DNA from 3 places in the Nitrobacter vulgaris genome. Region 1 is predicted to be linked to each of the others. Evidence: predicted binding sites of a transcription regulator. Region 1 holds the regulator's gene; each other region holds the start of a gene.
The links. Region 1 encodes LexA, which represses DNA repair genes until DNA is damaged. Its sites were predicted from a motif close to TGTTCNNNNTGTGTTCNG; they were not measured.

Region 1 (10,300 bases):
GGGTGTTGGCGCGCGATCTCCCCTCGCGCCGGACTCAGCCGCCGGTCGCAATGTCGGCGATGGACGGCTATGCGGTGCGCGCAGCGGACATCGCGACAATTCCAGCGCGGCTACAGGTGATCGGTGAGATCGCTGCGGGACGGCCGCTCGAGCGCGCGCTGCAAACCGGCGAGGCCTTACGGATTTTCACCGGCGGCGTAGTGCCGGACAGCGCCGATACAGTCGTGATCCAGGAAGACACCGAACGCGACGGCAACCACGTCATCGTCAAGGAAGCCACTGCTCCCGGAAAGAACATTCGTCCTGCCGGCGTGGATTTTCGTGAGGGCGACGTCCTGATCCGGGCCAGCAGCCATCTCACCGACCGCCATCTTTCCCTTGCTGCCGGCATGAACTATCCGGACCTGCCGGTGCATCGCCGTCCCACAATAGCGATGCTCGCCACGGGTGACGAACTGGTTTTGCCGGGCGCGACGCCCGGTCCGGGCCAGATCATCTTGTCCAACGGCTACGCGCTTCGCGCACTCGCCCGAGGCGAAGGCGCCGAGGCGATCGACCTCGGTATCGCCGCCGACACAATGGACGCCACAACCGCCGCGATCCGCCGCGCCCGCGAGAGCGGCGCCGACATTCTGGTTACGACCGGCGGCGCGTCGGTCGGCGACCATGACTTCGTCAAGCGTGCACTGGAGGCGGAAGGCGTGGAGATTGCGTTCTGGCGGATCGCACTGCGGCCGGGCAAGCCGATGATGCACGGACGTCTAGGCCCGATGCGGGTGATCGGCCTCCCCGGCAATCCCGTCTCGTCCTACATCTGCGCGTTTCTGTTCATGGTGCCGCTGATTCGCGCGCTATCGGGGCGTGAAGATGTGCACCACTGCATTGAACCGGCGCTGCTCGGCAGCGATGTTAGCGCCAATCAAGCCAGGCAGGATTATCTGCGCGCCCGACTCACACCCTCGACGGACGGCTTGCCGGTCGCGACGCCGATCGGGCATCAGGACAGCTCGCTGATGGGAAAACTCGCTGCGGCAGAGGCTCTCGTAATCCGCACGCCATTTGCGCCGGCTGCAAGCAAAGGCGAGCCCTGCGCCATCATTAAGCTTTCGCTGTCATAAAACGTCGCTTTGTTGACCTTAAATTAAAGGGTTGCGGAACACATATCGAACATATAGTGTATGTTCATGATTTGTTTCGAGGTTCGTGCCGCGGGGTTATAAGGGCTGCAGGCCCGATGTCCCCTAGTTGGCAAGAACCCATCAACCAGGGACTGGGTCGGGATGCTCACGCGCAAACAGTATGAACTCCTGCGTTTTATCAACGAACGGCTGAAAGAATCCGGCGTGCCGCCCTCGTTCGATGAAATGAAGGACGCGCTCGACCTGCGCTCGAAGTCCGGCATCCATCGCCTGATTACCGCGCTGGAAGAACGAGGATTCATCCGCCGTCTGCCCAACCGCGCCCGCGCCATCGAAGTCATCAAACTGCCCGAACTCGCCGCCAGCGGCGGCGGCGGCCGTCGCGGTTTCACACCGAGCGTCATCGAAGGCAATCTGGGCAAAGTCCGCCGCAGCAGCGGCGGCGCTGTCGTCGACGATGCGGAACGTCCGGTCGCCGTTCCGGTGATGGGACGGATTGCAGCCGGCACGCCGATCGAAGCGTTGCAGACCTGCAGCCACACCGTCAGCGTGCCGCCCGACATGCTTGGTACCGGCGAACACTACGCGCTTGAGGTACGCGGCGATTCCATGGTCGATGCCGGAATTCTCGATGGCGATCTTGCGTTGATCCAGCGGAACCAGACCGCTGATACCGGCGACATCGTCGTTGCCCTGATCGACGACGAGGAAGCGACGTTGAAACGCTTCCGCCGTCGCGGCGCTTCGATCGCGCTGGAGCCGGCGAACACGGCTTACGAAGTTCGCATACTTCCGCCCAATCGGGTCCAGATCCAGGGCAGACTGATCGGCATTTACCGCAAGTACTGATTTCATCAGGAGCGAAAGGCTCCAACCGTGGACGAGCCGTTCAATCGTCCGGCTGGAGATCCTCGGGCACCGGCGTGGCGTCGGCCGGGGGTTCCGGTTTTGATTGCAGCTGTGCCGACTGTTCATCGACGGCAGCGGATGACCAGGGACGATCGACGCCGACAGGACGTGCGGCATCAACAGCAAAGCCGGATCTTGAAGCACCAGATCTTGAAGCACTTGGGGTTCGCCACAAGGCAAGAGCGCCTTCACGCCGCAGCCTGTTTTGATCGATCACCTGCGCTGGGCACCCCTCCGGAGCCTGCCACGGCGTCACCATGAGCTCCGCCCGCGTACAATCATCCTGCATCGCCTCCGGACGCCGCGTAAGCGCGACAAGTCCACCTCCACTCACCTTGACCACGCAGCCCTCATCGTCGCATGAGACGCCTTCCGCCAGCGTAGGGTCGGCAGACCCACGCCCATCCCCGTCGGCGGCAAGCCATTCCCTGACCGTGAAAGAGTCCTTACTCGTACTGATGAGGCGCAGCCGGCCGTCCCCGCCCCTCACGGCGACATTGCGACCTTCCGCGGAGATCAGGATATCCGGCGGCGTCACCGCAAATGACCACACGATCGCCAGCGCGACCACAACCGCGCCGCTCCAGCGCAGCGGTGTTCTCAACAGTCCGAGCAGAATGATGCCCGCGGTCGCCGCGAGCAGCGGCCCCGTTCCAAAAGCAGCCGTATGACCGATGGCGCCCGGAAGCGCCGCTACCCATTGAGCCACAGCGACCATCCATTCGATGCCAAAGTCCATCAGCCGCCAGAACACGCCGTCGAAGCCAAACGGCATGGCCGCAAGTCCGAGAAGCCCGGCCGGCATCACCAGCGCCGAGATCACCGGCATCGCCAGCAGGTTCGCAACAATGCCGTATGGCGTCACCCGATGGAAATGGAACGCGACATACGGCGTGGTCGCGAGTCCGGCCACGAGTGACGCCAGCGCCAGCATGGCGATTTCGCGTCCACCCCACAGAGCGGCCCTCGCCGTCGGCGAGTGATCGGGGGTTGCAAGCATCTTCGGCATCCCGACCTGAACTAGCGCCACCAACCCGAGCGTCGCCGCGAACGACATTTGAAAGCTCGGGTGGATCAATGACTCCGGCGCAATCGCAAGCACGATCATCGCCGCCACCGCGAGTGTGCGAAACGTAATAGCGCGCCTGTCCACCATGATCGCGATCAGCACCACCGCCGTCATGAAGAACGAGCGCTGGGTCGCAACCTCGGCGCCCGACAGCAGAAGATAAAAGGCGGCTGCCGCAAGCGCCGCAGCCGCCGACCACTTCTTGATCGGGAAGGTTGCCGTCAACGCCGGAACCAGCGCCAACAGCGCACGCACCGCGAAGAAGACCACGCCAGCGACGACGGCCATATGATAGCCGGAAATCGAAAGCACATGGCCCAATCCCGAAATGAACATCGCCTCATTAACCGGCGTCGTGATGGCGTCGCGCCGTCCGGTCAGAAGCGCGGTGGCAATGGCCCGCGAGTCGTCGCTGAGAACAAGACGGATGCGGGCGTCGATGGTATCGCGCAACTCCTGCATCAGCGCGGCATAGCGCAATGCGAGCCCACCACCATGCGGAGAGCTCACGGTCCTGATGGCGCCCATGACGAAGCCGGACGCGCCAATGCCATGGAAATACATATCGCGGGCGAAGTCGTAGCTTCCGGGCCGCACGGGCGTAAGCGGCGGCTGCAATCGCGCTTTCAACTCCACGAAGCTCCCAACGGCGGGCGCGGCACCCTTCCTGACCGACAGCCGCACGCGATCGAGCTTGATGTGCGACCGCCGATTATCCATCCGAACGACGCGCAGAACAAATCTATCGGTCCGCTCGCGCACCTCGCTGGTTTCGACGAAGCCCTGGAGCAAGGGCGTGTACATCGGCCGCGTCAGGACAACGTGGGAAACCTGTGCCGTCTTGATCGTGGCGACGGCAAATCCTGCGGCGACCGCCGCGACCATGACAGCGGCGGCAAACATCCGATGCCGGCGCAAGAGCAGCGCCACCACAAACAGAGCTACGGCGGTCGCGGAGACAACCCAGAGAACGGGCTCGTGATCGGCCGAAAAATAGATCGCAATACCTGTGCCAAATGCCACCGGTACCCACGGCAAGAGTTGGCCGGCTGCCGCTTCCGCGCCAGCCCAGGCTCGCAGTCGCGCCACCATTGCCGGTAAGGTGCCCGAAGGCATTTGTGAAGGAGCAGCGACGGCCTGCCGCGTCGGCCACGTTCCTGCGTACCCTCCCCTCCGATCGCGAGCCCTGCCCCGCTCCGCCATCCGGCTGCCCCTTCACGCCCTCGCGGCGATGCTAGCGGAAGAGGCTGCACGGCGAACAGTGGAACGGATACGGAATACCGGTGAAATCAGGAGCCGGTCGCCGCGACCTTGGCCCAGGTGTCGCGCAGGCCGACCGTCCGGTTGAACACAAGGCTGCCGGGAGACGAATCCTTATCCCGGCAGAAATAGCCCTGCCGTTCGAACTGCACTGAACCTCCGTCATCCTCTCGGGCGAGAGCGGGCTCAACCATGCAGCCGGACAGAGTTTGAAGCGATTGCGGATTGAGTTGGGATACGAAGTTCGCCGCGTCGGGCTGCTCGGTATCGAACAGATGACCGTAAAGTCTGATCTCGGCCGGCACGGCGTCCGCCGCGTTCACCCAATGCATTGTGGCCTTCACCTTTCGGCCGTCAGGCGCATTGCCACCTTTGGTCGCCGGATCGTAGGTGCAGCGGAGTTCGAGCACTTCACCCGCGGAGTTCTTCACCACATCGCGGCATGTGATGAAATACGCATATCGCAGCCGCACTTCCTTGCCCGGCGACAAGCGGAAGAACTTCTTCGGCGGATTTTCCATGAAATCTTCCTGCTCGATATAAATCTCGCGCCCGAACCGCATCCATCGGGTGCCCTGCGAGGGATCATCGGGATGGTTCACGGCCTCAAGCTCCTCACTCTGGCCTTCCGGATAATTCTCGATCACGACCTTGAGTGGACGCAAGACGGCCATGCGACGCGGCGCGTTCCTGTTGAGAGCCTCTCGAACGGCGAAATCGAACATTCCGACATCGACGGTACTGTTCGCTTTCGCAACGCCAATCCTCTTGATGAACTCTCGCAGCGCCTCAGCCGGCACACCGCGCCGCTGGAGGCCCGCAAGGGTGGGCATGCGAGGATCGTCCCAGCCCGCAACGTGACCACCGCGAACCAGTTCGGTCAGCACCCGCTTCGACAAAAGCGTATACGTGACGTTGAGCCGTGCGAATTCGTACTGATGCGGTCGCGACGGCACCGGAAGATTGTCGAGAAACCAGTCATAGAGTGGCCGGTGATCTTCGAACTCCAGCGTGCAGACGGAATGCGTGATGTGTTCGATCGAGTCGGACTGTCCATGGGCGAAATCGTAGCTCGGGTAGATGTTCCACGTGTTTCCCGTGCGCGGATGATGGGCGTGTAGAATCCGGTAGAGCACGGGATCGCGCAGGTTAATGTTGCCGGACGCCATGTCGATTTTCGCACGCAGTACGCGCGCGCCATTGGGAAATTCTCCGGCCCGCATCCGCGCGAACAGGTCAAGATTCTCATCAACCGGCCGGTCGCGGAACGGGCTGTGTCTGCCAGGCTCGGTCAGCGTACCGCGAGCCTGGCGGATCTCCTCCTGTGTCTGATCGTCGACATAGGCCTTTCCTGCGCGAATGAGGTGCTGCGCCCAGGCGTAGAGCTGTTCGAAATAGTCCGAGGTATAATAGAGGTGTGTTCCCCAATTGAAGCCCAACCAGCGGACGTCGCGCTGGATCGCGTCGATGTATTCCTGCTCCTCCTTGGTCGGATTGGTGTCGTCGAAGCGGAGATGGCAACGTCCGCCGAAATCATCGGCAATGCCGAAATTCAGGCAGATCGATTTGGCGTGCCCGAGATGCAAATAGCCATTCGGCTCCGGCGGAAACCGGGTGACGATGCTCTTGTGCTTTCCGGACGCAAGGTCAGCGGCCACGATATCGCGTATGAAATCCCGGCCCGCTTCCGCAGTCGATTCGTCGGTCATTGTGTGCCTTTCACTCCGGGCCTATGTGCCAAATCCACGCGCAGCCGCCAAGGGCTGAGATACCGGCAAACTGGGAAACGGCGCCGTCCCGGCGTTCCGCGTAGAGATAGAAACGGACAAAATATCCCTTCACTACATTGACGCCGCGAAGCAGGCCAGTTAGCCGTTCATGCGAATCCCGATACCCTCTCCCGAAGTGTCAGATCCACCAAAAATGACCGCACCCGTCGTCACCCGCTTCGCCCCGTCACCGACCGGCTTTCTTCACATCGGGGGGGCGCGAACTGCGCTGTTCAATTGGCTCTATGCGCGCAAGCACGGCGGCAAGATGCTGCTCCGGATCGAGGACACCGATCGCGCGCGTTCCACGCCGGCGGCCATCGATGCGATCCTTGACGGGCTGAAGTGGCTGGGTATCGAGTGGGACGACGAAGTCGTGTACCAGTTTTCCCGCGTTGCGCGCCATCGCGAGATCGCTGAGCAGTTGCTCGCCGAAGGCAAGGCTTACCGATGTTATGCAACGCCGGAAGAGCTGTCCGAGATGCGCGAGAAAGCGCGGGCCGAAGGTCGTGCCAAGCTTTACGACGGCCGTTGGCGCGATCGCGACGAGTCCGAAGCACCGCCAGGCGTCAAGCCAACCATTCGCCTCAAGGCGCCTCTGACCGGTGAAACCGTGATCGAGGATCAAGTTCAGGGACGCATTGTTTGGCAGAACGAGAACCTCGATGACCTCGTGCTGCTGCGCGGCGATGGCACGCCGACCTACATGCTCGCCGTCGTTGTCGATGACCGCGACATGGGAGTGACACACATCATTCGCGGCGACGACCACCTCATCAATGCAGCCCGCCAGAAGCAGATATACGATACCCTTGGATGGTCTCTCCCGACGATGGCCCACATTCCGCTTATCCATGGCCCCGACGGCTCGAAGCTTTCCAAGCGTCACGGCGCCTTGGGAGTCGATGCCTATCGCGCGATGGGATATTTACCGGTGGCACTTCGCAACTATCTGGTTCGGCTCGGCTGGAGCCATGGCGATCAGGAGATCTTCTCCACACAGGAAATGATCGACGCATTCGATCTGTCTGCTATTGGACGCTCCGCTGCACGCTTCGACTTTGCCAAACTCGAAAACCTCAACGGCCATTATATTCGCAGTTGTGACGATCGTGCTCTGGTGACCTTGTTCGAGAATGCGCTCGATTACGTTCCGCGCGGAACGGACATCAAGCCGAAACTCAACGAGGTTACACGAGCGCAACTCCTGCGCGCGATGCCGGGACTCAAAGAGCGAGCCAAAACCCTGATCGAATTGATCGAGGGCGCTCGATTTATCTTCGCAGATCGACCTTTGACGATGGAATCCAAAGCCGCCGCGTTGCTGACGCCGGAGATACGCACACTAATCGGAAGGCTTCGCGCGGTCCTTGAATCGGTTACTTCGTGGAGCGCGGAAACGACCGAAGCCGCGATGCGGACTTTTGCTGAACAAAACAATCTCAAACTCGGCGCTATCGCGCAGCCGCTTCGAATCGCGCTGACCGGTCGAACGACATCGCCCGGCATATTCGACGTCCTCGCTACGCTCGGAAAAGAGACGTGTTTGGCTCGGCTTGGCGATCAAAGTTCACCGTAACGCCCACCATCCTATTTCTGGCGATCTTGCGGTGCACATAGCAATACGATACCCCTTTGCGCGGCGCTTTGTAACGGCCGACTAGTCTCCTCATCGAGAGACTAGGCGATCCGCAACGATCTCATCGGGGGGGCTTCACGATGAACGCAACGAGCACAAAAACCGCAACGTTGACGGTCGAGAATAAGAGTTACGAGTTCCCCGTCCTGAGCGGCACGGTCGGACCGGATGTCATCGACATCGCCAAGCTTTACGCGCAGGCCGGCTTGTTTACTTACGACCCGGGATTCACGTCCACCGGCAGTTGCCAATCCAAGATCACCTATATCGATGGTGACGAAGGCGTACTCGAATATCGCGGTTATCCGATCGAGCAACTCGCGGAAAAAGGCGATTTCCTCGAGACCTGCTATCTGCTGCTCTACGGTGAGCTGCCCACGACGTCGCAGAAGAGCGATTTCGACAAGCGTGTCATCCACCACACCATGGTCCATGAGCAGATGACGCGGTTCTTCCAAAGCTTCCGCCGCGATGCTCATCCCATGGCGGTCATGGTGGCTGCGGTCGGCGCGCTTGCCGCCTTTTATCACGACTCCACTGACATCAACGATCCCAAGCAGCGCATGGTCGCGTCCATGCGTATGATCGCAAAAATGCCGACACTGGCTGCGATGGCCTACAAATATACGATCGGCCAGCCGTTCATCTATCCGAAGAACTCCCTGAGCTTTGCCGAAAACTTCCTCTATATGTGCTTCGCCGTGCCGTGCGAGGACTACAACATCAACCCTGTTCTGGCGAACGCGCTCGACAAGATCTTCATTCTGCATGCTGACCACGAGCAGAACGCATCGACATCGACCGTGCGCATCGCAGGCTCCTCAGGTTCGAATCCATTCGCGTGCATTGCCGCCGGCATCGCCTGCCTGTGGGGACCCGCACACGGCGGCGCCAACGAGGCGGCGCTAACCATGCTTTCTGAAATCGGAACCGTGGACAGGATTCCGGAATTCATCGACAGGGTGAAGGACAAGAACAGCGACGTCCGGCTGATGGGATTCGGACATCGGGTCTACAAGAACTACGATCCCCGCGCGAAGATCATGCAAAAAATGTGTCACGCGGTACTCAACGAAACGGGTCATGGCAATGATCCCATGCTCAAGGTAGCGCTGGAGCTCGAAAAGATCGCTTTGAACGATGAATATTTTATCGATCGCAAACTGTATCCCAACGTCGACTTCTATTCGGGCCTTACTCTGAAAGCGATGGGCTTTCCGACCTCGATGTTCACGGTGCTGTTCGCGGTCGCGCGCACCGTCGGCTGGATCAGCCAGTGGAGCGAGATGATCGAGGATCCGCAGCAGAAGATCGGTCGCCCACGGCAGCTGTATACCGGCGCGACCCGGCGCGATTACATCGACATGGCCAACCGCAAGTAGTTTTCGAGCGAAGTGGAATCCGGTTCGCGTGAAGAAAACGCGTCAAATCCAAAAGCTGGAGTCTTCTACCGTTTCCGCCCGCGCGACTCCCGCATGACCTCGAGCACGATATCGGCCGCGCGCTCACTCGGCGAACGCTGCCCTGTGGACATGATCGTATCGAGCTTGGCAAAAGCCTCGAGCTGAAGCTGCCGCATCGGTGAATCTGTCAGAACCTCCCGCAGCGCCGGCGCAAGATTCCGGGCTGTACAATTTTCCTGGAGGAGTTCCGGGATGACATTCTCACCGATCACGAGATTGGCCAGAATGACCGATGATACACGAACGACGCGCTGCGCGATCCACGCTTCCACCCTACCCCCTTTATATGCAGCGACCATCGGAACGCCCGCCAAGGCAAGCTCGAGCGTCACGGTGCCTGACTTGGCGAGTGCCGCGCGCGCCGCGCGAAACGCGGCGCGCTTGTCATCGTCGCCGACCACGATCCTTGGCCGACGCGGCCAGTTCGCGACGGCTATTGTGATCTCGTCGACGAGATGCGGCATTGTGGGCAAAATTACATCGATCTCGGGGGCGCTCTGTCGCAACACCTCGATGGTCTCGCCGAAGACGGAGAGGTGATGGCGGATTTCACTACGCCGGCTCCCGGGCAATACCAGAAGCGTCGGAGCTACCTCATCGCGCCGCCGACGTTCCTCGGCGTCCGGCCGCAGCACTCCAACCTGCTCGAGTAGCGGATGGCCGACATAGGTGCAGGGGGGACCTTCAAGCCTGCGATACGCTTCCGGTTCGAATGGTAGCAGCGCCAATACGTGATCGACATAGCTACGCATGGCCCGCGCCCTGCCGGGCCGCCAGGCCCACACCGAGGGGGAGACGTAATCCACGATCGGCAAGCCGCGCCGCCGAGCGCGCACGCGTCGCGCCACGCGGTGGGTGAAGTCGGGACTGTCGATAATGACGAGCATGTCCGGCGCAGCCGCGATAACGGCATCCGCTGTCTCGCGTATCCGCCGCAGGATCATGGGAAGCTGCTTCACCACGGCCGCGAATCCCATGATCGACAGATCTTCGATCGGGAACAACGACACGAGACCTTCGCGCGCCATTGACTGACCGCCGACGCCTTCGAA
Region 2 (10,300 bases), on a different contig from region 1:
TTGCCGAGATTAAACAACTGATAGCCGCTGAGCGTCTTCTGAAAATCGCTGTCGACAACGGCATTGATGAGATTGCGGTCGCCGATCCGGAACACCTTGACGGTCACCGTCTGGGTGTTGACGCTGACCAGCGGGATGCCGCGCTGGCCAACGCGCGGCAGCACGTAGGCCCGTCCGGTGAAGCGGACGAAGGGCTTACGGTCGCGCACATAGACGTTGAATTCAGCGGATTTCGGCAGACCCTCCTTCACGGTCGATGGCAGCCCGGAGCGCAGATGGATATTGTAGCGCTCACCGTGCTTGAGGCCCTCGACACAGAGCTGTCTGTCTTCCGAAGACAGCGCCGGCCGGTCGACCCCGGCCAGCGTCACGAATGGTGAAAAGTCCGTCCTCTTGGCAAGATCCTCAGAGAACTGGAAGCAGACTCGAGGCGATGCCGAGTCCGAATCCACGGTGTAATCGAGCAGCCGAAAGCCATGGTCGTCTCGCATTTTTTCGTACTGCGCGCGAACATCGGCGACCTCGCGCAGATCAAGCGAAAGCCGCAACGTGTCGAGGGCTGGCCGCCACAGCTTTCGATCCGAAAATGCGCGCCCGAGAACCGCTAATGCATCAGCTTCGACAGCAGAATCGTTCGCTCGCTGGTAGGCGAGATAGGCGGCGGTGGATGCTCGTTCGAGCAGAAAGGTTTGTTCCTGACTTGTGGTGGGTCTGATCTGGAAGATTGTCCGTGCCAGGCGCAGCCAGTTGCCGCTGTCGGCTGGTACGACCGTTGAGATCTGGCCGAGTATCTGAAGACCGCTGCGAAAATCGGCTCGTTTGAAGGCCGCGTCGGCATCGGCGCGCAAAGTCGGGGCCGATTTGGTGATAGTGCCTGCTTCGCTCTTGATCTGAGCCTCGAGCTTGATTGCCGCGTCGGCAAGATCATCCCGCTTGAAGGCTTTATCTGCTGCCAGGGCAACTGATCCAAGCCCGATGAGTAAGGTCGCACAGAGGGCTACGGCGCGAACCATCCTGGTCATAAAAAGCTCCTGCGCGCATAAATGTCGCTGGGGTGTTCCCGGGTCAGAGTTCTGCGCTGTGCGGGATCGAAATCGAATTTGACACTTGCAATCCATGGGCCGCGAGTTCGAAACACGATCACGGCCAAAACTCCACTAACAGGTTATACTTGCTGTTGGTCGTTCGTTTTTAACTTCGCGACACCGGCCTGAACGGGATGCGAATGTCAGAATCAAACCGCCCGTGCCAGAAAATGCACCAAAATGTAGCAGATTCATTGCCTTATCCCGTATCGCTACAGTATAAGTCCAGCGCAAAGGAATTCCGATTCATCGTCCTCGGACTGCCCGTACGAGGCGTCTGTACGCACTCGAGACGAACGGATCGCACCTGTTTGTCGCCCGCCCGATCGAAATGGTTCGGATCGGACTTGGCGCGAAGGCGGTTTTTTCATATTGCGGTGAGATGAAGCTTTTGGGAGATGAAGCTTTAAACGGTCCCGTAGCTCAACTGGATAGAGTAGCGGATTTCTACTCCGCGGGTTGCAGGTTCGAATCCTGCCGGGATCGCCAAAAACCGGCGCAGTAAACACCAGGTTATTTTCACTCGCTAAAACGGAATGTCGTCGTCCATGTCGCTGCGGTGGCTACCGGCGGCCGCGGCGCGGCGCGGCGCTCCGCCTGACGGACTTCCGGACCCGAAGTCGCCGCCGGAATCGTCAGATCCGAAGTTGCCGCCACCGCCGCTGTTGCGGCCATCGAGCATTGTCAGAGTCGAATTGAAATTCTGTAGCACCACTTCGGTGGAGTATTTTTCGACACCGCTTTGGTCGGTCCATTTTCGGGTCTGCAACTGACCCTCGATGTAGACCTTGGAGCCTTTCTTCAAATACTGCTCAACAACCTTGCAGAGGCCTTCGTTGAAAATCACGACGCGATGCCACTCTGTTTTTTCCTTGCGCTCGCCGCTGGTCCTGTCGCGCCAGGTTTCAGAGGTTGCAATCCGCAGATTGGCGATCGGCCGTCCGTCCTGGGTCCGCTTGATTTCCGGGTCGGCTCCGAGATTGCCAATCAGAATAACTTTGTTCACGCTACCCGCCATCGCCGTTCTCCATGTCCCCAATTCCCGATTGCTAGCTCAAAACCGGTGCTAACCCAAACGGATGTTGCCGCTTCAAAATCGAGCCGTGACGGCGTTCAAGCAGCCTACACTCCCCTCGCCGCGCCGAGAGGCTCATCGCCGGGTTATCCACGGATCGAGTATGGTATAATGTTCTTTATTTGTTCTCAAGAATAAGCCCAAAAGTCCGCGCAGACCTCTCGCCGAGATACTCCGCCCGCGGGGACAACCAATTTGACCTAGAGTGTTGCATTTGAGAGACGGCAATTTGCCGCGCCTGAGGGTATAACTGATTCACAAGTTTCGGGGTAACTAGCAGCGCTCGCGCTTTAGTTGTTGAAATTAAAGCAAAAATCCGGGGATTGAAATGAACAAGTTTCTGATTGGGGCCGTCGGTGCTCTCGCTATTGGCCTTGGTGCCGCGCCCGCCACTGCGGCCGACCTTGCCCCGCGTCCATATACGAAGGCCCCTCCGATGGTGGCCGCGATTTACGATTGGAGCGGCTTCTACATCGGCGCGAACGGTGGCTGGGGATCGAGCCGCAATTGCTGGGACTTCACGACGCCCGCAGGGGTTGTCGTGGCGCGTGAAGGTTGCCATGACGCAACCGGCGGCACGGCCGGTGGTCAGATCGGCTATCGCTGGCAGAGCAGCAATTGGGTGTTCGGGCTGGAAGCTCAGGGTAACTGGGCCGATATAAGTGGTCGCCGTGCCAGCCTCGCCTTCCCTGCCTTCACCAACGACAGCCATCTGGGTGCGTTCGGCCTGTTCACTGGCCAGGTCGGGTATGCTTGGGATGCCACGTTGCTTTACGTGAAGGGCGGCGCCGCCGTGACCTCTAACCGATACCGGAGCCTTGGCACCCTGACTGGCGTTCAGGTGACCAACAACGTCAATAATACCGACTGGGGCGCTACGGTCGGCGTCGGCCTCGAATATGGATTTGCGCCAAACTGGTCGCTCGGATTCGAGTACGATCACATCTTTATGGGTAGCAACAGATATACCTTCATCAACAATGGTGTTGCAGGGGCCGCCGGTACGCTGTTTGGAACCGACAATATCGGCCAGGACGTGGATCTCGTCACGGCGCGCATCAATTACCGCTGGGGTGGCCCAGCCATTGCACGGTACTGATCGCGTCTGATCCGACGTTCTTGGAAAACTTGAAAGGCCGGCTTTTTGCCGGCCTTTTTGTTTGAGCCAAGGGTCGCAGGCAACCCCGCCAACGGGCAGCCTACTGATACGCCGTGCTGCTCCTCCCGATGAAATCGGGGATGATCGCTGACGCCCTCTGGAAATCGCCCGCTGTTCTATCTACGTTCCACAGACTGCTACAGATGGCGCCACTCCGGGGATTGCCCGGCGGGGCGCGCCCAAACGCGGTGCGGCTTCTGCATCCGGAAAAGCCTGTCATGGACGAAGTCATCAAGGCGAAGCGGCAACAATTGAGTCCCGCGAGTCGCGCCATCACGATTCGCGGCGCTCGCGAACACAACCTCAAGAATGTCGATCTGGAAATCCCACGCGACAAACTCGTGGTGTTCACCGGCCTCTCCGGCTCTGGCAAGTCCTCGCTGGCGTTTGACACCATCTATGCCGAGGGTCAGCGCCGCTATGTCGAGTCCCTGTCGGCTTACGCGCGCCAGTTTCTGGAGATGATGCAGAAGCCCGACGTCGATCAGATCGACGGGCTGTCGCCGGCGATCTCCATCGAGCAGAAAACGACTTCGAAGAATCCGCGCTCGACCGTGGGGACCGTGACCGAGATCTACGATTACATGCGGCTATTGTGGGCGCGCGTCGGCGTGCCCTATTCGCCCGCAACCGGCCTGCCGATCGAAAGCCAGACGGTGTCGCAGATGGTCGACCGGGTATTGGCGCTGCCCGATGGCACGCGGCTCTATCTGCTGGCGCCGGTCGTTCGCGGCCGAAAGGGCGAGTATCGAAAAGAACTGGCAGAGTATCTCAAAAAGGGTTTTCAGCGCGTCAAGATCGACGGAGCTTTTTACGAACTTGCCGATGCTCCCACTCTGGATAAAAAGTTTCCGCACGATATCGACGTGGTAGTCGACCGCATCGTTGTAAGGCCGGATCTGGGCCAGCGGCTGGCTGAGTCATTCGAGACTGCTTTGAAGCTCGCAGAGGGGCTGGCGGTGATCGAATATGCGGACGCGCCTCCTTCACCTCTCGCCGGAGAGGGCGAAAAGAAGAAAATCGCGAAGATCCACGACAAGAGCGGTCCTGAACGCATCCTGTTCTCGGAAAAGTTCGCGTGCCCCGTGTCCGGCTTCACACTTCCTGAGATCGAACCGCGGCTGTTCTCGTTCAATAATCCCTACGGCGCCTGCCCGAAATGCGGTGGTCTCGGTATCGAGCAGCACGTCGATGAAGATCTCGTCATCCCGAACAGGGAATTGACGCTGCGCAAAGGCGCGATCGCACCGTGGGCAAAATCGTCGTCACCATACTACTTGCAGACCCTCACCGCGCTTGGCAAATTTTACAAATTCGCTCTGGATACCAAATGGAAGGACTTGCCGAAGAAGACGCAGGCCGCGCTTTTGCATGGCTCGGGCGACAGTGAGATCAAGTTCTCCTATGAAGACGGCGTGCGCTCCTACGAAACCAGGAAGCCATTCGAAGGCATTATCCCCAACATCGATCGTCGTTATCGCGAAACCGAAAGCGAATGGGCGCGCGAGGAGCTTGGAAAATATTTCTCCGACGTGCCGTGCGATTCCTGCAAGGGCTATCGGCTCAAGCAGGAGGCACTGTGCGTCAAGATCGGGGGCAAGCACATCGGCGAGATCAGCGAACTGTCTGTTCGTCTTGCCGGCGAATGGTTCGAGACCGTTCCGACAGTGCTCTCGGTGCAGCAGAACGAAATTGCCGGCCGCGTACTCAAGGAGATCCGCGAGCGACTGTCGTTTCTGCTCGACGTTGGCCTTAATTATCTTACGCTGTCACGCGCTTCCGGCACGCTGTCAGGCGGCGAGAGCCAGCGCATTCGGCTTGCTTCGCAGATCGGTTCAGGCCTGACCGGCGTACTGTATGTGCTGGACGAGCCTTCCATCGGCTTGCACCAGCGCGACAACGCCCGCCTGCTTGAAACTCTGAAGCGGCTTCGCAATCTTGGCAACACGGTGATCGTCGTAGAGCACGATGAGGATGCCATCCGCCTCGCCGACCATGTGCTCGATATCGGACCCGGCGCCGGCGTTCATGGCGGCCATATCGTCGCGCAGGGCACGCCGGCCGATATCATGCGCAACCCGAAGTCGCTGACCGGCAAGTATCTCACCGGCGAACTGGCGGTCGAGGTGCCGGATCGGCGGCCGCCCAACCATCGCCGCACCATCAAGGTGGTCAATGCGCGCGGCAACAACCTCAAGAACGTCACCGCGGAAGTTCCGCTCGGTCTGTTCACCTGCATCACGGGTGTTTCCGGTGGCGGGAAGTCGACACTGCTGATCGACACGCTTTACAAGGCGATCGCGCGGAAGCTGAACAATGCGAGCGATCCCCCCGCGCCCCACGACCGCATCGAGGGTCTGGAGCACATCGACAAGATCATCGACATCGACCAGTCGCCAATCGGGCGTACACCGCGCTCGAATCCTGCGACCTACACCGGCGCCTTTACGCCGATCCGTGAGTGGTTCGCCGGCCTGCCGGAAGCCAAGGCTCGCGGTTATGCGCCAGGCCGCTTCTCCTTCAACGTCAAAGGTGGGCGCTGCGAGGCCTGCCAGGGCGATGGAGTCATCAAGATCGAGATGCACTTCCTCCCCGATGTTTACGTCACCTGCGACACCTGCAAGGGCAAGCGCTACAATCGCGAGACGCTCGAGGTGGTATTCAAAGGCAAGTCGATTTCCGACGTGCTCGACATGACGGTCGAGGAAGCGGCCGAATTTTTCAAGGCGGTACCGCGCGTTCGCGAAACCTTCAAGACGCTGCATCGCGTCGGCCTCGACTACATTCATGTGGGGCAACAGGCCACCACGTTGTCTGGCGGCGAGGCGCAGCGCGTCAAACTCGCGAAGGAACTGTCGAAACGCGCGACCGGCCGCACACTCTACATTCTGGACGAGCCGACAACTGGTCTGCACTTCCATGACGTAAAGAAGCTTCTTGAAGTGCTGCACGAGCTGGTCGCGCAGGGCAATACAGTTGTGGTGATCGAACACAATCTTGAAGTCATCAAGACCGCGGATTGGGTGATCGACCTTGGCCCCGATGGTGGGGACGGTGGCGGTGAGATCGTTGCCTGGGGACCACCGGAAGACATTGTGAAAGCGCCGCGCAGTCATACCGGAAATTTTTTGAAGCCGGTGCTGAAGAAGGCAGGAAAGCCGAAGCGACATAACGCGAGCGAAGCGGCTGAATGACGCACAAGATGCAAACTTGTGAACGATAAATTCATCTATAAGGATTTGTTCTTATGTATATGATACAAAACGATATTTTTCAGTCAGTTTTTGTTGTGATGGATGCCTGTTCCGGTGATGGAACATTTCCGAAAGCCCCGTTGCGGAACTCGCCACCTATCGCCACGTTTTGTTCGTGAGCGAAAGCCTAAATTCGAATCCGACATGGAGTTGTGAAGATGTTTAGTTTCAAACCAGTACTGGTGGCGGCCGTCCTGGCGGTTGCAGCACCGCTGGCCATTGCGTCGCCAAGCTATGCACAAGGATTGGGAACAAAGGCTCAAGGATTCGCCGGTGGCAGCGGACACATTGGTATGGGCGGAGGTGGCCGACACATGGGCGGTGGCGGCTGGCGTGGCGGGCATCACATGGGCATGGGTGGAGGCTGGCGCGGCGGCGGTATTGGCTGGGCCGGCCGCGGGTGGCGTGGAGGTTGGGGTGGCGGGTTTTATCCCGGCTTTATTGGTGGCGGCTTGCTGGGCGGCCCGTGGGGTTGGGGTGGAGGTTGGGGTTGGGGCGGTGGTTGGGGATCGCCTTATTACTCGTACTCTTCCCCCTACTACGGCTCCCCATATTACGGCGATGACGATTATTACGATGATGGTCCCACCGCGGTCCAAAGCAACGGCTCTGGCAGGGATGCCTCCTACTGCCAGCAACGGTTCAAATCATACGATGTGCGTTCCGGAACCTATTTGGGTCACGACGGCAAACGCCATCGCTGTCCGTAACTAGCTTGCCCCCTTCATGGGCCTCGTCAGGAGCGGTGCCAAAAGCACCGCTCCTTTTTCTTTTATCTTCTTCGCTTTGCCGTTCCCGGCACACCTTAGCTATTTATCCGCTGAACGGTTGGTCGCGCGTAGCGAGTCGCGTCTCTGAAGCAACCCCTCGCGTGCAATAAATAGCTGTCTTGTGAACAGCGGGCGAAATTCGTCGGTGGGACGACATCAGAGACTTTTTCCGTTTCGGAATCCGTGAACACTCACCGATACTTGAAGTCATCCAAGGCGCGATTCGACCCTTGGTTTTCCCTTCTTTCCACCATATTTAGTATTTGATTCAAGAATCTGCACTAGTCCTTGACGTGCGCAAGGGAGTCGTCCTAGCTTAGATTTCGGTTGGCGCGAGTATGTTTCGGGTTCCGCCGGTCGCTCCTGAAAGGTTCCAGAATGGGCACTTCGTCCGCCGGTTTGGGCAGCGGAGCGCGGACGTGTCTGCTCTGAGCCGAGGTGTCAGGAACACCAAAAACCAGATCGAAACTGGCGCAAATGGGGATGTGAGGCGTTGAGTCCGAGATAGCCACGGGCCGCAGGTCCTCTGGTTGGAATCGGACTTCCAAACAGGGCCGGAACCACTGGCCGAACTGCGGGCGCAAGAGTCCGCGAATGGAAACCGCCAACGCCGCCGAAGCGGTGACGGACAGTTACGGGGCACGAAACAATGCGATTCGAACGGCGCTATACCAGGGACGGTCAATCACCCTATGCCGGGATCGATTTCCGGCTGACCACGAGCGAGATCCGTAATCCGGATGGCTCCGTGGTGTTTCGCCTCGAGAATGTGGAGGTGCCGGAACCGTGGTCGCAGGTCGCTTCCGATGTGCTGGCGCAGAAATATTTCAGGAAAGCCGGCGTCGCGGCGCGCCTCAAGAAGGTCGAGGAGGAAACGGTCCCTTCATGGCTGTGGCGTTCGGTCCCTGATACCGACGCGCTCGCCGCCCTCCCCGAGAATGAACGCATCGTCGGTGAAACCTCGGCCAAGCAGGTGTTCGATCGGCTCAGTGGATGTTGGACCTATTGGGGCTGGAAGGGCGGTTACTTCACCTCTGAAGAAGATGCGCGTGCCTTCAACGACGAACTGCGCTACATGCTGGCGCGCCAGATGGTGGCGCCGAACTCGCCGCAGTGGTTCAACACCGGCCTGCACTGGGCGTATGGCATCGACGGCCCCGGCCAGGGCCACTACTATGTCGACTTCAAGACCGGCAAGCTGACCAAGTCGAAGTCGTCATACGAGCACCCGCAGCCGCATGCCTGCTTCATCCAGGGCATCGAGGATGACCTCGTCAACGAAGGCGGCATTATGGACCTGTGGGTGCGCGAGGCGCGCCTGTTCAAATACGGCTCCGGCACCGGCTCCAACTTCTCGCGCCTGCGCGGCGAAGGCGAACGTCTCTCGGGCGGCGGCCGTTCCAGCGGCCTGATGAGTTTCCTCAAGATCGGCGACCGCGCCGCGGGCGCCATCAAGAGCGGCGGCACCACGCGCCGCGCCGCCAAGATGGTGGTGGTCGACGCCGATCATCCGGACATCGAGCAGTATATCGATTGGAAGGTGAAAGAGGAGCAGAAGGTCGCCGCTCTCGTCACCGGCTCCAGGATCAACCAGAAGCACCTCAAGGCGGTGATGCGCGCCTGCGTCAACTGCGAGGGCTCGGGTGACGATTGCTTCGTGCCGGAGAAGAACCCGGCGCTGCGCCGTGAGATCAAGCTCGCCCGCCGCGCGTTGGTCCCTGACAATTACATCAAGCGCGTCATTCAGTTCGCGCGACAAGGCTACAAGGAGATCGACTTCCCGGTCTTTGACACCGACTGGGATTCGGAGGCTTATCTCACCGTCTCCGGCCAGAATTCCAACAACTCGGTGTCGCTGAAGGACAACTTCCTGCGCGCGGTCGAGACCGACGGCGACTGGAATCTGATCGGCCGCACCACCGGAAAAGTGACGAAGACGCTGAAGGCGCGCGACCTCTGGGAGAAGATCGGCTTCGCCGCATGGGCCTCGGCCGATCCCGGCCTGCACTTCAACACCACGATGAACGACTGGCACACCTGCAAGGCATCCGGCGATATCCGTGCATCGAATCCGTGCTCGGAATACATGTTTCTCGACGATACCGCCTGCAACCTCGCCTCCGCCAACCTGATGACGTTCCACGACACCGCCTCGAAGCAGTTCGACGTCGATGCCTATGAGCACACCGTTCGTCTCTGGACTGTCGTGCTGGAAATCTCGGTGCTGATGGCGCAGTTCCCGTCCAAGGCGATCGCGGAGCTGTCTTACGAATTCCGCACGCTGGGTCTCGGCTTCGCCAACATCGGCGGCCTCCTGATGACCATGGGCCTGTCCTATGACTCGAAGGAAGGCCGCGCGCTGTGCGGCGCGCTGACCGCGATCATGACCGGCATCGCCTACAAGACCTCCGCCGAGATGGCCGGCGAGCTCGGCGTCTTTCCCGGCCACAAGAAGAACGCCGGCCACATGCTGCGCGTCATCCGTAATCACCGCCGCGCCGCGCACGGTCAATCCAACGGCTATGAAGCGCTCGCGGTGAATCCGGTGCCGCTCGACCATGCCTCCTGCCCGCAAGCGAACCTGATCGCCCACGCGACCAGGGCGTGGGACGATGCGCTCGCGCTCGGCGAGCAGCACGGTTACCGCAACGCGCAAGTCACCGTGGTGGCGCCGACCGGCACGATCGGTCTGGTCATGGACTGCGATACCACCGGTATCGAGCCCGACTTCGCGCTGGTGAAATTCAAGAAGCTTGCCGGCGGCGGCTACTGGAAGATCATCAACCGCGCTGTGCCGGAGGCGCTGCGCGCGCTCGGCTATCGCGAGAGCGAGATCGCCGAGATCGAGGCCTATGCGGTTGGTCACGGCTCGCTGTCCAACGCGCCGGGCATCAACGTTTCCACCCTGAAGGCCAAGGGTTTCACCGACGAGGCCATTGCGAAAGTGGAGAAGGCGC
Region 3 (10,300 bases), on a different contig from region 1:
TCACAGAAAAGAGGATCGAGCTATCGGGGCAACAAATACCTGATTCCAGCGGCTACTTCCTTTTCCGAACTCGCGGCGGCGGTGAGCCGGGCGAGGTTGAAATCCTCGCCCGGCTAGAGTCTGAGGAAGCTGCGATGCAGCTTCGTGAAATGTTGCAACTAAGCTGATTAGGCTTTCCCGCCTTGAATTACTTCGAACTTCCGCCGCCGATCCGGAGGCGTTTCAGTCGGCAGCGCAGGCGCAACGGCGAGCGCCGCGTCCACAAGCTGACCGATTGCTCCAAGCCTTGTCCGCAACGCCGATGGCCTTTGCTGGCGTCGTGCGCAGGGCTTCATGAGTTCGGCAGAGATTGTAGTGTGCAACGTACAGCGCAACCGCCGCAACGTGATTATCAAGCTTCTTTGAAAAGCCGTTGGTAAGTCGAGTGAAACGTCGGCTGCCCATGCGCGGCGACAAGTTCTGCCGTTCAACGTAACTCGTCGAAACGTATTGTTCGGGATCGCCCGATACTACGTCACGGCTTACAGCTACTACGGCGGCGGGTGAGTACCGGCCCTGCGCTTCCTTTACGAGGTGAGTTACCGAGTAGGTCTTTACGATGACGCCATGCGAAGCGCTGGCACCGAACGCATCCCGGATGGCCATGCGGTATGGGTGAAAGCCGTCCGTTGAAATCTCAGGCTGGCCAATGACGCGGCTGCGCAGGTCGTGCAGGAAGTCCATCGTGCTTTCGGTATTCCGCTTGCCGACGCCCCAGCTAATGATCGCCTTTTGCGTCCCGGCCATGCCGATGAAAATGTACTGATCGCCCTTTACCGCGATCTCGTGCCGCTTCACGTTCTTCTGCTTTTTGCCGACGAAGGACCACGCTTCATCGAGCTCCAGCCGCTCAGTGCGGACACCGACCATCATGCAGTCGTGAAGCTCCATGCAACCCATGCCGACGCGATAGGCAAGGCTGCCAACGGTGCCACGGTTGACGCCAGTCAAGCGCGCGGCAGTGCGGATACCGACGCCCTCGCAAAGGGCGGCAATGACTTCAATCTGCTTTTCGCGGGGGAGTACGTTCATGGCGGGCCCAATCCGTCACGCTAGGGGATTGGAAAGACGGCTTAATGAACGCTATATTGCCGTTAGCGGTCATTTACTTCGGGGTCCAATCCCGGGTTGATGATCCGGGCCGGTGCGGTTGCCGCCGCATCGGTCCACTTCTTGTTGGCAGCCCGCCGGGATTCGGACCCGGACCTCTCCTGTAACAGCGAGCGTCCTAACCGTTAGACCAAAGGGCACCGGAACAATGTTCTGGGTTTAGTTCCAGAATGCTTGAATGCTAGATAGTAAACTACAAAATGTCAATTACTATTTGACATTGGAGGTGGATTTATCTAGCATTCAAGCATGATCTATCAGACCCCAAAACTGACCCACGAAGATGCCGCTGTCTTGGATTTGATCTCCGAGCAGAAGGAACGCTTGCAGATTTTTACGAACCAGAATCCTAGGAGGTGGTCCGGATCGCTGCGCCGGGCAACCTTTGCAAGGGCAATTCAAGGCTCCAACAGCATCGAGGGCTATAACGTCAGCTTAGATGAAGCGGTGGCTGCGATTGAAGACGAGCCCGTCCTTGATGAACGAACGGAAACGTCACGAGCGATAAAAGGGTATCGCGACGCGATGACCTACATTTTGCAGGCCACCAAGGATCCGCATTTTCAAGTCAGCGGGCAGCTTTTGAAGAGCCTGCACTTCATGATGCTTCAATACGACATGAGCAAAAATCCCGGGCAGTGGCGTCCGGGGAGCATATTCGTCGTAAACTCCAAGACGAACGTCCGCGTCTACGACGCCCCAGACATCGAGCTAGTGAACGACCTCGTGGAGGAATTAGTTGACTATCTGAAGGCTCCGTCAAAGGAGCCGGGTATAGTGCGCGCTGCCATGGCGCACTTAAACTGCGCAATGATTCACCCTTTCTCCGATGGCAACGGCCGAATTGCCCGGGCCTTACAGACCCTTGTTATTGCAAGCGGCGGCACTTTGAATCCTGTTTTTTCGAGCATCGAAGAATGGTTGGGCGATAACACCCAAGAATATTACGATGTTCTCGCGCTTGTCGGACAAGGTAAGTGGAACCCGCAAAACAACGCGCTGCCATGGATCAGGTTTTGCCTGAAGGCTCATTACCAGCAAGCTGGCAAACTAATCCGGCGGAATGAAGAGGCTGAGGCTCTATTCAATGAGATAACCAAGTTTATTGGTCTATACAGTCTGCAAGATCGCATTTGGATCGCGCTATTTGACGCCGCGCTTGGACTAAAGGTCAGTAATGCGCGCTATCGCAAAGACGCTGACGTTTCGGAATTTACGGCTTCTCGCGACCTTAAGAAACTTTGCGAGGTTCAATTACTTGTGCCGCATGGCGAGCGAAAAATGCGCACATATACCGCCGCAAAAATTCTATCCGAGGCATGGCAGCGGATCAGGATTAACCGCCCTGTTGAAGACCCTTATGAAGTGGTGCAGCGAAAACTCAAAAGGATCGCCGCTGAGAGTTTGGCAAAAGAAACGCCGAGATTGCCAGGTTTATGAAAGAGGCCGCCCACTGAGGCGGCCTTGGCCCGGAGCGCGGTGCCGTCGCTCCGGAAGGGTATCTTGCAGCATGCGGGTGCACCACGACCACACCCGGTGAATTTAAAACAGGCCACTCCCAAAATCAAATTAGGCCACTAGGGGTTAAAACAGGCCAGTACCATTCATTGAAAAGAACATATTGCGAACTTGGAACAAATAGGGTACATATTTCCATCCGATCAACCACGGCGCCATTCGTTGTCCTGCCCGCGAATCCCGTTCATAAGGAGCCCGGCCTATGTCCCAAGCTGCCCTGCGTATCGTCGAAGGATCCTCCATGGATAAGTCCAAGGCCCTGTCCGCCGCGCTGTCACAGATTGAGCGTCAGTTCGGCAAGGGCTCGGTGATGAAACTGGGCAAGAACGACAAGTCCATGGACGTGGAGGTTATCTCCTCGGGCTCGCTGGGCCTCGACATCGCGCTCGGGGTCGGCGGTCTGCCCAAGGGACGCATCGTGGAGGTCTACGGTCCGGAGTCCTCCGGCAAGACCACGCTGGCGCTGCATGCGGTCGCCGAGGCGCAAAAAAAGGGTGGCATCTGCGCCTTCATCGACGCCGAGCACGCGCTTGATCCGGTCTATGCTCGCAAGCTCGGTGTGAATGTCGACGACCTTTTGATATCGCAGCCCGATCATGGCGAGCAGGCGCTGGAAATCGCCGATACGCTGGTGCGCTCGGGCGCTGTGGATGTGCTGATCATCGACTCGGTCGCGGCGCTCGTGCCGCGCGCCGAACTCGAGGGCGAGATGGGCGACGCGCTGCCGGGGCTACAAGCGCGGCTGATGAGCCAGGCGCTGCGCAAGCTTACCGCCTCGATCAACAAGTCAAACACCATGGTGATCTTCATCAACCAGATCCGCATGAAGATCGGGGTGATGTACGGTTCGCCGGAGACGACAACTGGCGGCAACGCGCTGAAGTTCTATGCCTCGGTGCGCCTCGACATCCGCCGCATCGGGGCGATCAAGGAACGCGACGAGGTCGTTGGCAATCAGACCCGCGTCAAGGTCGTGAAGAACAAGCTGGCGCCGCCTTTCAAACAGGTCGAGTTCGACATCATGTACGGCGAGGGCATCTCCAAGATGGGAGAAATCCTCGATCTTGGCGTCAAGGCCGGCATCGTTGAAAAATCCGGCGCCTGGTTCTCCTATGACAGTCAGCGCATGGGGCAGGGCCGCGAAAACGCGAAAGCGTTCTTGCGGGCCAATCCCGACATCACCGCCAAGGTCGAGACGGCTATCCGGCAGAATTCAGGACTGATCGCCGAGCAGATTCTGGCCGGTAGCCCTGAGCGCGACACCGACGATGACGAGACGGAAGCGGAGGATTGAGTCTTTCGTTCCCACGGAAGCACAGGCGTGCGCTTGATGATGTTGATCGCCGCGTTTTCCACCGAACACGGAGGTGTCCGGATCAAGCCGAAGACCATTTTTCTGCCGAGAACGCTTAGGTCGATCGGCTATAGCATTTTCGAGCGAAGTGGATAGCGGTTCGCGTGAGAAAACGCGTCTAATCAATGGATGGAGTCTTTCACCGTTTCCGTAAACGATGAAGGACTCTGAGGTGAGTTTCCAAGACCCCGGGCTCGTGCGAGTCGGGTTGGTGCGATCCGCGAAGACGGGAATCTTTCGTGGAAATTTATGTCGCGCCTCTTGGAAAAGACGGGCGCTGTGGATGTTGAGTTGCCGACATCCCCAGCGTCCGGCCTTGCCATCCTTCATCCCTCATCTCTCATCCCTCTCCCAAAGGGAGAAGGATGAGAACGTTGAGTGGAATACAGCCTGTGATCTTCTACTCCGCGGCTTGCGCGTAGTCTTCGATGGGTGGACAGGAACAGACGAGATTGCGGTCGCCGTAGGCATTGTCGACCCGTCCGACCGGAGACCAGTATTTATCCGATCGCGAGGTTCCGGACGGGAAGCAGCCTTGGGCTCGGCTATATGGTCGTGACCAGGCGTCGTCGGCGATGTCATGTACGGTATGTGGTGCATGGCGCAGCGGCGATGCCTCGACTTTCCAGCGTCCCGTCTCGATCTCGGCAATCTCGTGCCGGATCGCGATCATGGCGTCGCAGAATCGGTCCAGCTCCGCTTTCGATTCGGATTCGGTCGGCTCAATCATCAGCGTGCCGGGCACCGGAAAACTCATGGTCGGGGCATGGAAGCCGTAATCGATCAGCCGTTTGGCGATGTCGTCCACGGTGACGCCGGTTTTGGCCTTCAGTGCACGGGGGTCGATGATGCATTCATGCGCGACCCGCCCCTTGACGTTGCGATACAGCACCGGGAAATGCGGGTCGAGCCGCTGTGCGATATAGTTGGCGTTGAGGATCGCGACTTCGGTCGCTCGCGTCAGGCCTTCGCCGCCCATCATCAGCATGTAAATGTAGGAGATGGTCAGGATCGAGGCCGAGCCGAACGGCGCCGCCGAGACCGGTCCGACCGCGGACGGCGTTGCACCGTCGGTCTCGGGGTGCCCGGGCAGGAAAGGTGCGAGATGCGCCTTCACGCCGATCGGGCCCATACCCGGTCCGCCGCCACCGTGGGGGATGCAGAAGGTCTTGTGCAGGTTGAGATGGCTGACGTCGGCGCCGTAGTCGCCGGGCCGCGACAGGCCGACTTGCGCGTTCATGTTGGCGCCATCGAGATAGACCTGTCCGCCGTGGCCATGCACGATGTCGCAGATTTCGCGGATGTGCTCTTCGAACACGCCGTGTGTCGACGGATAGGTGATCATGATGGCGGCGAGACGATCGGCGTGCTGCGCCGCCTTTGCCTTCAAATCGTTGACGTCGACGTCCCCGCGCGTATCACAAGCCACCACCACGACGTCCATGCCGGCCATGTTGGCGGAGGCGGGATTGGTGCCGTGCGCCGAGGAAGGAATCAGGCACACCGTGCGGTGCCCTTCGCCGCGTGCCGCATGATAACTGCGGATCGCCAGAAGCCCGGCATATTCACCCTGCGCGCCGGAGTTCGGCTGCAGCGAGATCGCGTCGTAGCCGGTGATATCGCGCAGCCACTGTTCGAAGTTTTCGAACAGTATGTGATAGCCTTCCGCCTGCTCCAGCGGCGCGAACGGGTGCAGGCCCGCAAACGCTGCCCATGTCAGCGGAATCATTTCGGTGGTGGCGTTGAGCTTCATCGTGCAGGAGCCGAGGGGGATCATTGCGCGGTCAAGCGCGAGATCGCGGTCGCTGAGCTTCCGCATGTAGCGCAGCAGCTCCGTTTCGGAGCGGTGTTCGTGAAAGACCGGATGGGTCAGATAAGGTGTCTTGCGCTCGAGATCGGCCGGCAGCAAATCGGAAGCGTGCGCTTCGACGTCGGCATAAGAGAATGTGGCGCCAAATGCGCGCCACACCGCTTCGACAGTCTCCGGTATCGTGAGTTCGTCGAGCGCGATGCCGAGAGTGCCGTCTGTGTTGATCCGGAAGTTGATGCCCTGGCTGCTTGCGCGGTAAGCGATCTCGCCTTGCCGTTCGCCGGCGTTCACGGTCAGCGTATCGAAAGCTGTACTGTTCAGGGGCGCGAAACCGAGCCTCGTCAATCCCGCCGCCAACGTCGCAGTGTGTCGATTCACGGTGCGCGCGATCTGCGCCAGTCCTTCCGGACCATGATAGACCGCATACATCGAGGAGATCACCGCCAGCAGCACCTGCGCGGTGCAGATGTTGGAGGTGGCTTTCTCGCGGCGGATGTGCTGCTCGCGAGTCTGCAAAGCAAGGCGATAGGCCGGCGCCCCGCGTGAATCCACCGACAGACCGACGATGCGGCCGGGCAGCAGCCGTTTCAGCGCGTCACTAACCGCCATGTAGGCGGCATGTGGACCGCCATAGCCCATCGGCACGCCGAAGCGCTGCGCGGAGCCGACGGCTATGTCCGCGCCGAGTTCGCCGGGCGAGGTCAGCAGCGTGAGCGCCAGCAGGTCGGCTGCGACCACTGCAAGGCCGCCTTTCGCCTTGATCGCGGCGATGGCCGGGCGCAGGTCGCGTACAACGCCGGATGTGCCGGGATATTGCAGCACCGCGCCGAACACGTCCGCTTTGTCGAGATCGCGCAGCGGGTCGCCGGTGACGAGCGTCCAGCCCAGCGGTTCTGCGCGGGTTCGCAGCACGGCAAGGGTCTGCGGATGCACTTCATGATCGACAAAAAACGCTTTTGTTTTCACCGATGATGCGCGCTCCGCCAGCGCCATTGCCTCCGCCGCCGCCGTTGCTTCGTCCAACAGCGATGCATTGGCGACATCGAGGCCAGTGAGGTCGCAGATCATGGTCTGGAAATTGAATAGCGCTTCCAGCCGGCCCTGGCTGATTTCAGCCTGATAGGGTGTATAGGCCGTGTACCACGCCGGATTTTCCAGGATGTTGCGCTGGATCACCGCTGGCAGGATCGTGGCGGAATAGCCTTGCCCGATCAGCGACGTGAACGGCTGGTTCTGCGCGGCGAGGCTTTGCATATGCGCCAGCGCTTCGGTTTCGCTGAAGCCCTGACCGAGATCGAGCGGCGCACTCTGCCGTATCGACGAGGGCAGCGCCTCGTTCATCAGAGCCTCAAGGCTCTTCGCGCTCACGGTTTCCAGCATTGCAGCGATATCGCGTGACGATGGACCGATATGGCGACGCGCGAAGGTCGTAGCGGGCTCTTCACGGGCGATCATTTGAAAGGCTCCTTAGATGCCTGAATAAAGTTATGAATGCGTCATGCCGGGCTTTGTGCCAGGCAGGATAAATTGCTCACGCCGTGTGCGCCTTGTAGGCTGCCTCGTCCATCAAACCTTCGAGTTCGCTCTTGTCGGCGATCCTGAGTTTGAAGATCCATGCCTTACCTTCTGCGTCGGTATTGACCAGTCCAGGTTCTGCGCCGAGTGCGTCATTGACTTGCAGGACTTCACCCGTAATCGGCGCATAGACGTCTGAAGCCGCCTTGACCGACTCGACAACCGCCGCGGCTTCGGTCTTCTTAAGCTGGCGTCCGACTTTCGGAAGCTCGACGAAGACGACGTCTCCAAGCTGTGACTGCGCGTAGCCTGTAATGCCGATCGTTGCAGTATCTCCCTCAATGCGGAGCCACTCGTGATCGGTGGTATACAAAACGGTCATGACAAATCCTCAACGCTTGTAATTGTGTGGAACGAAAGGCATCGCGCATACCCGCAGCGGCAGCCGTTGTCCGCGCACGTTTGCAAAAACGAGACCGCCCGTGGCGGCATGTGAGACCGGCAAATAGCCCATCGCAATCGGCGCGTTCAGGCTCGGCCCGAAGCCGCCCGATGTCACCGCGCCAATCGGATCGACGGAGCTTGCATCAGCGAACAGCAGCGCGCCCTCGCGCACGGGGGCGCGGCCTTCCGGCCTCAGCCCGACGCGGCGGCGCGGCGCACCTTGCTCGAATTGGGGCAGAATGACATCTGCGCCGGGAAAACCGCCCGCGCGCACGCCACCGTTCCGCCGGCTTTTTTGCACGGACCATTCCAGAGCGGCCTCGACCGGCGTTGTCGTTGCGTCGATGTCGTGACCGTAAAGGCAAAGGCCGGCCTCGAGTCGCAGACTGTCGCGAGCGCCAAGTCCGACCGCCATCACGTCGGGATCGTCAAGCAATACCGAAACCACGTCCTCGACCTGAGTTGCAGGAATCGAAATTTCGAAACCGTCCTCGCCGGTGTAGCCCGAACGCGAGACCAAGCAGTCCACGGTATCGCCAGCGATTCGCACCCTCTGCGCCCCGGCATCCATGAAGCGCATCGCGGGCGCTTCAGGACATATCTTCGCCAGCACGGACGCCGCCTTCGGACCCTGCAGCGCGACCAGCGCGCGATCCGCCAGAACCTCGATGGTGCAGACTTCGGAAAGGTGCTCGCGCAGATGCGCTTCGTCGGCGGCTTTGCAGGCGCCGTTAACGACCAGGAACAAGTGGTCGCTGAGATTGACCACCATCAGGTCGTCGAGTATGCCGCCGGCCGCATTGGTGAACTGGGCATAGCGCTGCCGTCCCGATGCGACCGCCACGATATCCTGTGGCACCAGCCGCTCTAACGCCAGTGCGGCGTCCCTGACGTTGCCGGATTTCGGCCGCAGCGCGATCTGGCCCATGTGCGAGACATCGAAGAGGCCAGCTCCGGCGCGGGTATGGAGATGTTCCTTCAGCACACCGGAGGCGTACTGCACCGGCATGTCATAGCCTGCAAACGCAACCATCTTGCCGCCCTGTGCCTGGTGGAGGGCGTGCAGGGGCGTTTTTTGCAGGGTCGGCGCTTCGGAAACATGCGTCGCCATCAGGGGTCCTCGTGGTTAACAGGGAAAATTCCCTGAAAACCTGTAGAAACCCCATCTGTCGCTGTGCCTGAGAGTATTATCCCGTCGGCGGACCCCTCCGGCTAGGGCCCGGGGGTCTCTTTCCAGATGTAAACCAGTCGCGCGGTCCGTTTGCCTGAGAGTTTCCGGGGCGGTTGCTCCTTCGGCGCCGGCCTGCTTCCATGTCCGAAGCGGCCGATCTCTCCCGGCGCGACTTATAAGCAGATATGAGGAAAATACGGTTTGAACAAGGTTGTCAACGCAGTGCAGCATCTTTCAACGGATGTTATTTGGGACCCGGCCAAGCCTCTGATCCTCCTGCACACTTTCTGGACAGTCCGTCCACCCACGTCTAAAAGCGGTCGCTGGACACAATACGAGTCTAACTTGCGCGTACTCTGACCGCAAAATCGGTATCCACTTTTGCGGAATACATGCTCAGGGTCGCGAGCTTTTTTGACGCAATGGAACACAATGAGCGGCGTTAACGACATCAGGTCGGCGTTTCTGAATTACTTCGCGGCTAACGGCCACCACATCGTGCCCTCGTCCCCGCTGGTTCCGCGCAACGATCCGACGCTGATGTTCACCAATGCGGGCATGGTGCAGTTCAAGAACGTTTTCACGGGCGTCGAAAAGCGGCCCTATCAGCGCGCCACCACCTCGCAGAAATGTGTGCGCGCGGGCGGCAAGCACAACGATCTCGACAATGTCGGCTATACCGCGCGGCACCACACCTTTTTCGAGATGCTCGGCAACTTCTCATTTGGCGACTACTTCAAGGACCACGCTATCGAACTCGCATGGAAACTTGTCACCCAGGAGTTCGGACTTCCGAAGGACAGGCTTACCGCCACCGTCTACATCGACGACGACGAGGCGTTCGAGCTCTGGAAGAAGATCGCGGGCCTGCCGGAATCGCGCATCATCCGCATCAGTGGCGCTGACAATTTCTGGCAGATGGGCGACACCGGTCCGTGCGGTCCATGCTCGGAGATATTTTACGATCATGGCGACAAGATTCCCGGCGGACCTCCGGGATCGCTGGACGAAGATGGCGATCGTTTCGTCGAAATCTGGAATCTCGTGTTCATGCAATACGAGAAGCTGCCGGATGGCAGCCGCCTGAACTTGCCGAAGCCCTCGATCGATACCGGCGCGGGGCTCGAGCGCGTGGCCGCCGTGCTTCAGGGCAAGCACGACAATTACGACATCGACCTGTTTGTAGCGCTGATCCGCGCTGCGGCGGACCTGACCGGCGCCGACCCGCAAGGCCCGATGAAGGCGTCGCTACGCGTAATCGCCGATCATTTGCGCGCGTCCTCGTTCCTGATCGCCGACGGCGTGCTGCCGTCGAACGAGGGCCGCGGCTACGTGCTGC

Region 2: the regulator LexA is predicted to act here: its motif matches at 3,432-3,449, upstream of uvrA (excinuclease ABC subunit UvrA).
Region 3: the regulator LexA is predicted to act here: its motif matches at 2,762-2,779, upstream of recA (recombinase RecA).

The regions. Positions count from the first base shown of each region.
Region 1 covers NZ_JAVDPZ010000001.1:112,836-123,135, reverse strand. The annotation lists gene GGQ85_RS00580 (molybdopterin molybdotransferase MoeA) at 1-1,118, shown strand, start outside; gene lexA (transcriptional repressor LexA) at 1,281-1,988, shown strand; gene GGQ85_RS00570 (ComEC/Rec2 family competence protein) at 2,029-4,320, opposite strand; gene GGQ85_RS00565 (glutamine--tRNA ligase/YqeY domain fusion protein) at 4,407-6,086, opposite strand; gene gltX (glutamate--tRNA ligase) at 6,301-7,725, shown strand; gene gltA (citrate synthase) at 7,866-9,167, shown strand; gene lpxB (lipid-A-disaccharide synthase) at 9,233-10,300, opposite strand, start outside.
Region 2 covers NZ_JAVDPZ010000016.1:59,681-69,980, forward strand. The annotation lists gene GGQ85_RS11540 (alpha-2-macroglobulin family protein) at 1-1,022, opposite strand, end outside; tRNA gene GGQ85_RS11545 (tRNA-Arg) at 1,498-1,574, shown strand; gene GGQ85_RS11550 (single-stranded DNA-binding protein) at 1,612-2,103, opposite strand; gene GGQ85_RS11555 (outer membrane protein) at 2,489-3,259, shown strand; gene uvrA (excinuclease ABC subunit UvrA) at 3,538-6,513, shown strand; gene GGQ85_RS11565 (BA14K family protein) at 6,732-7,283, shown strand; gene GGQ85_RS11570 (vitamin B12-dependent ribonucleotide reductase) at 7,993-10,300, shown strand, end outside.
Region 3 covers NZ_JAVDPZ010000026.1:42,608-52,907, reverse strand. The annotation lists gene GGQ85_RS15125 (hypothetical protein) at 1-167, shown strand, start outside; partial or broken gene GGQ85_RS15120 (transposase) at 168-1,071, opposite strand; gene GGQ85_RS15115 (Fic family protein) at 1,399-2,589, shown strand; gene recA (recombinase RecA) at 2,870-3,961, shown strand; gene gcvP (aminomethyl-transferring glycine dehydrogenase) at 4,422-7,286, opposite strand; gene gcvH (glycine cleavage system protein GcvH) at 7,363-7,728, opposite strand; gene gcvT (glycine cleavage system aminomethyltransferase GcvT) at 7,738-8,901, opposite strand; glycine riboswitch at 9,034-9,138, opposite strand; gene alaS (alanine--tRNA ligase) at 9,394-10,300, shown strand, end outside.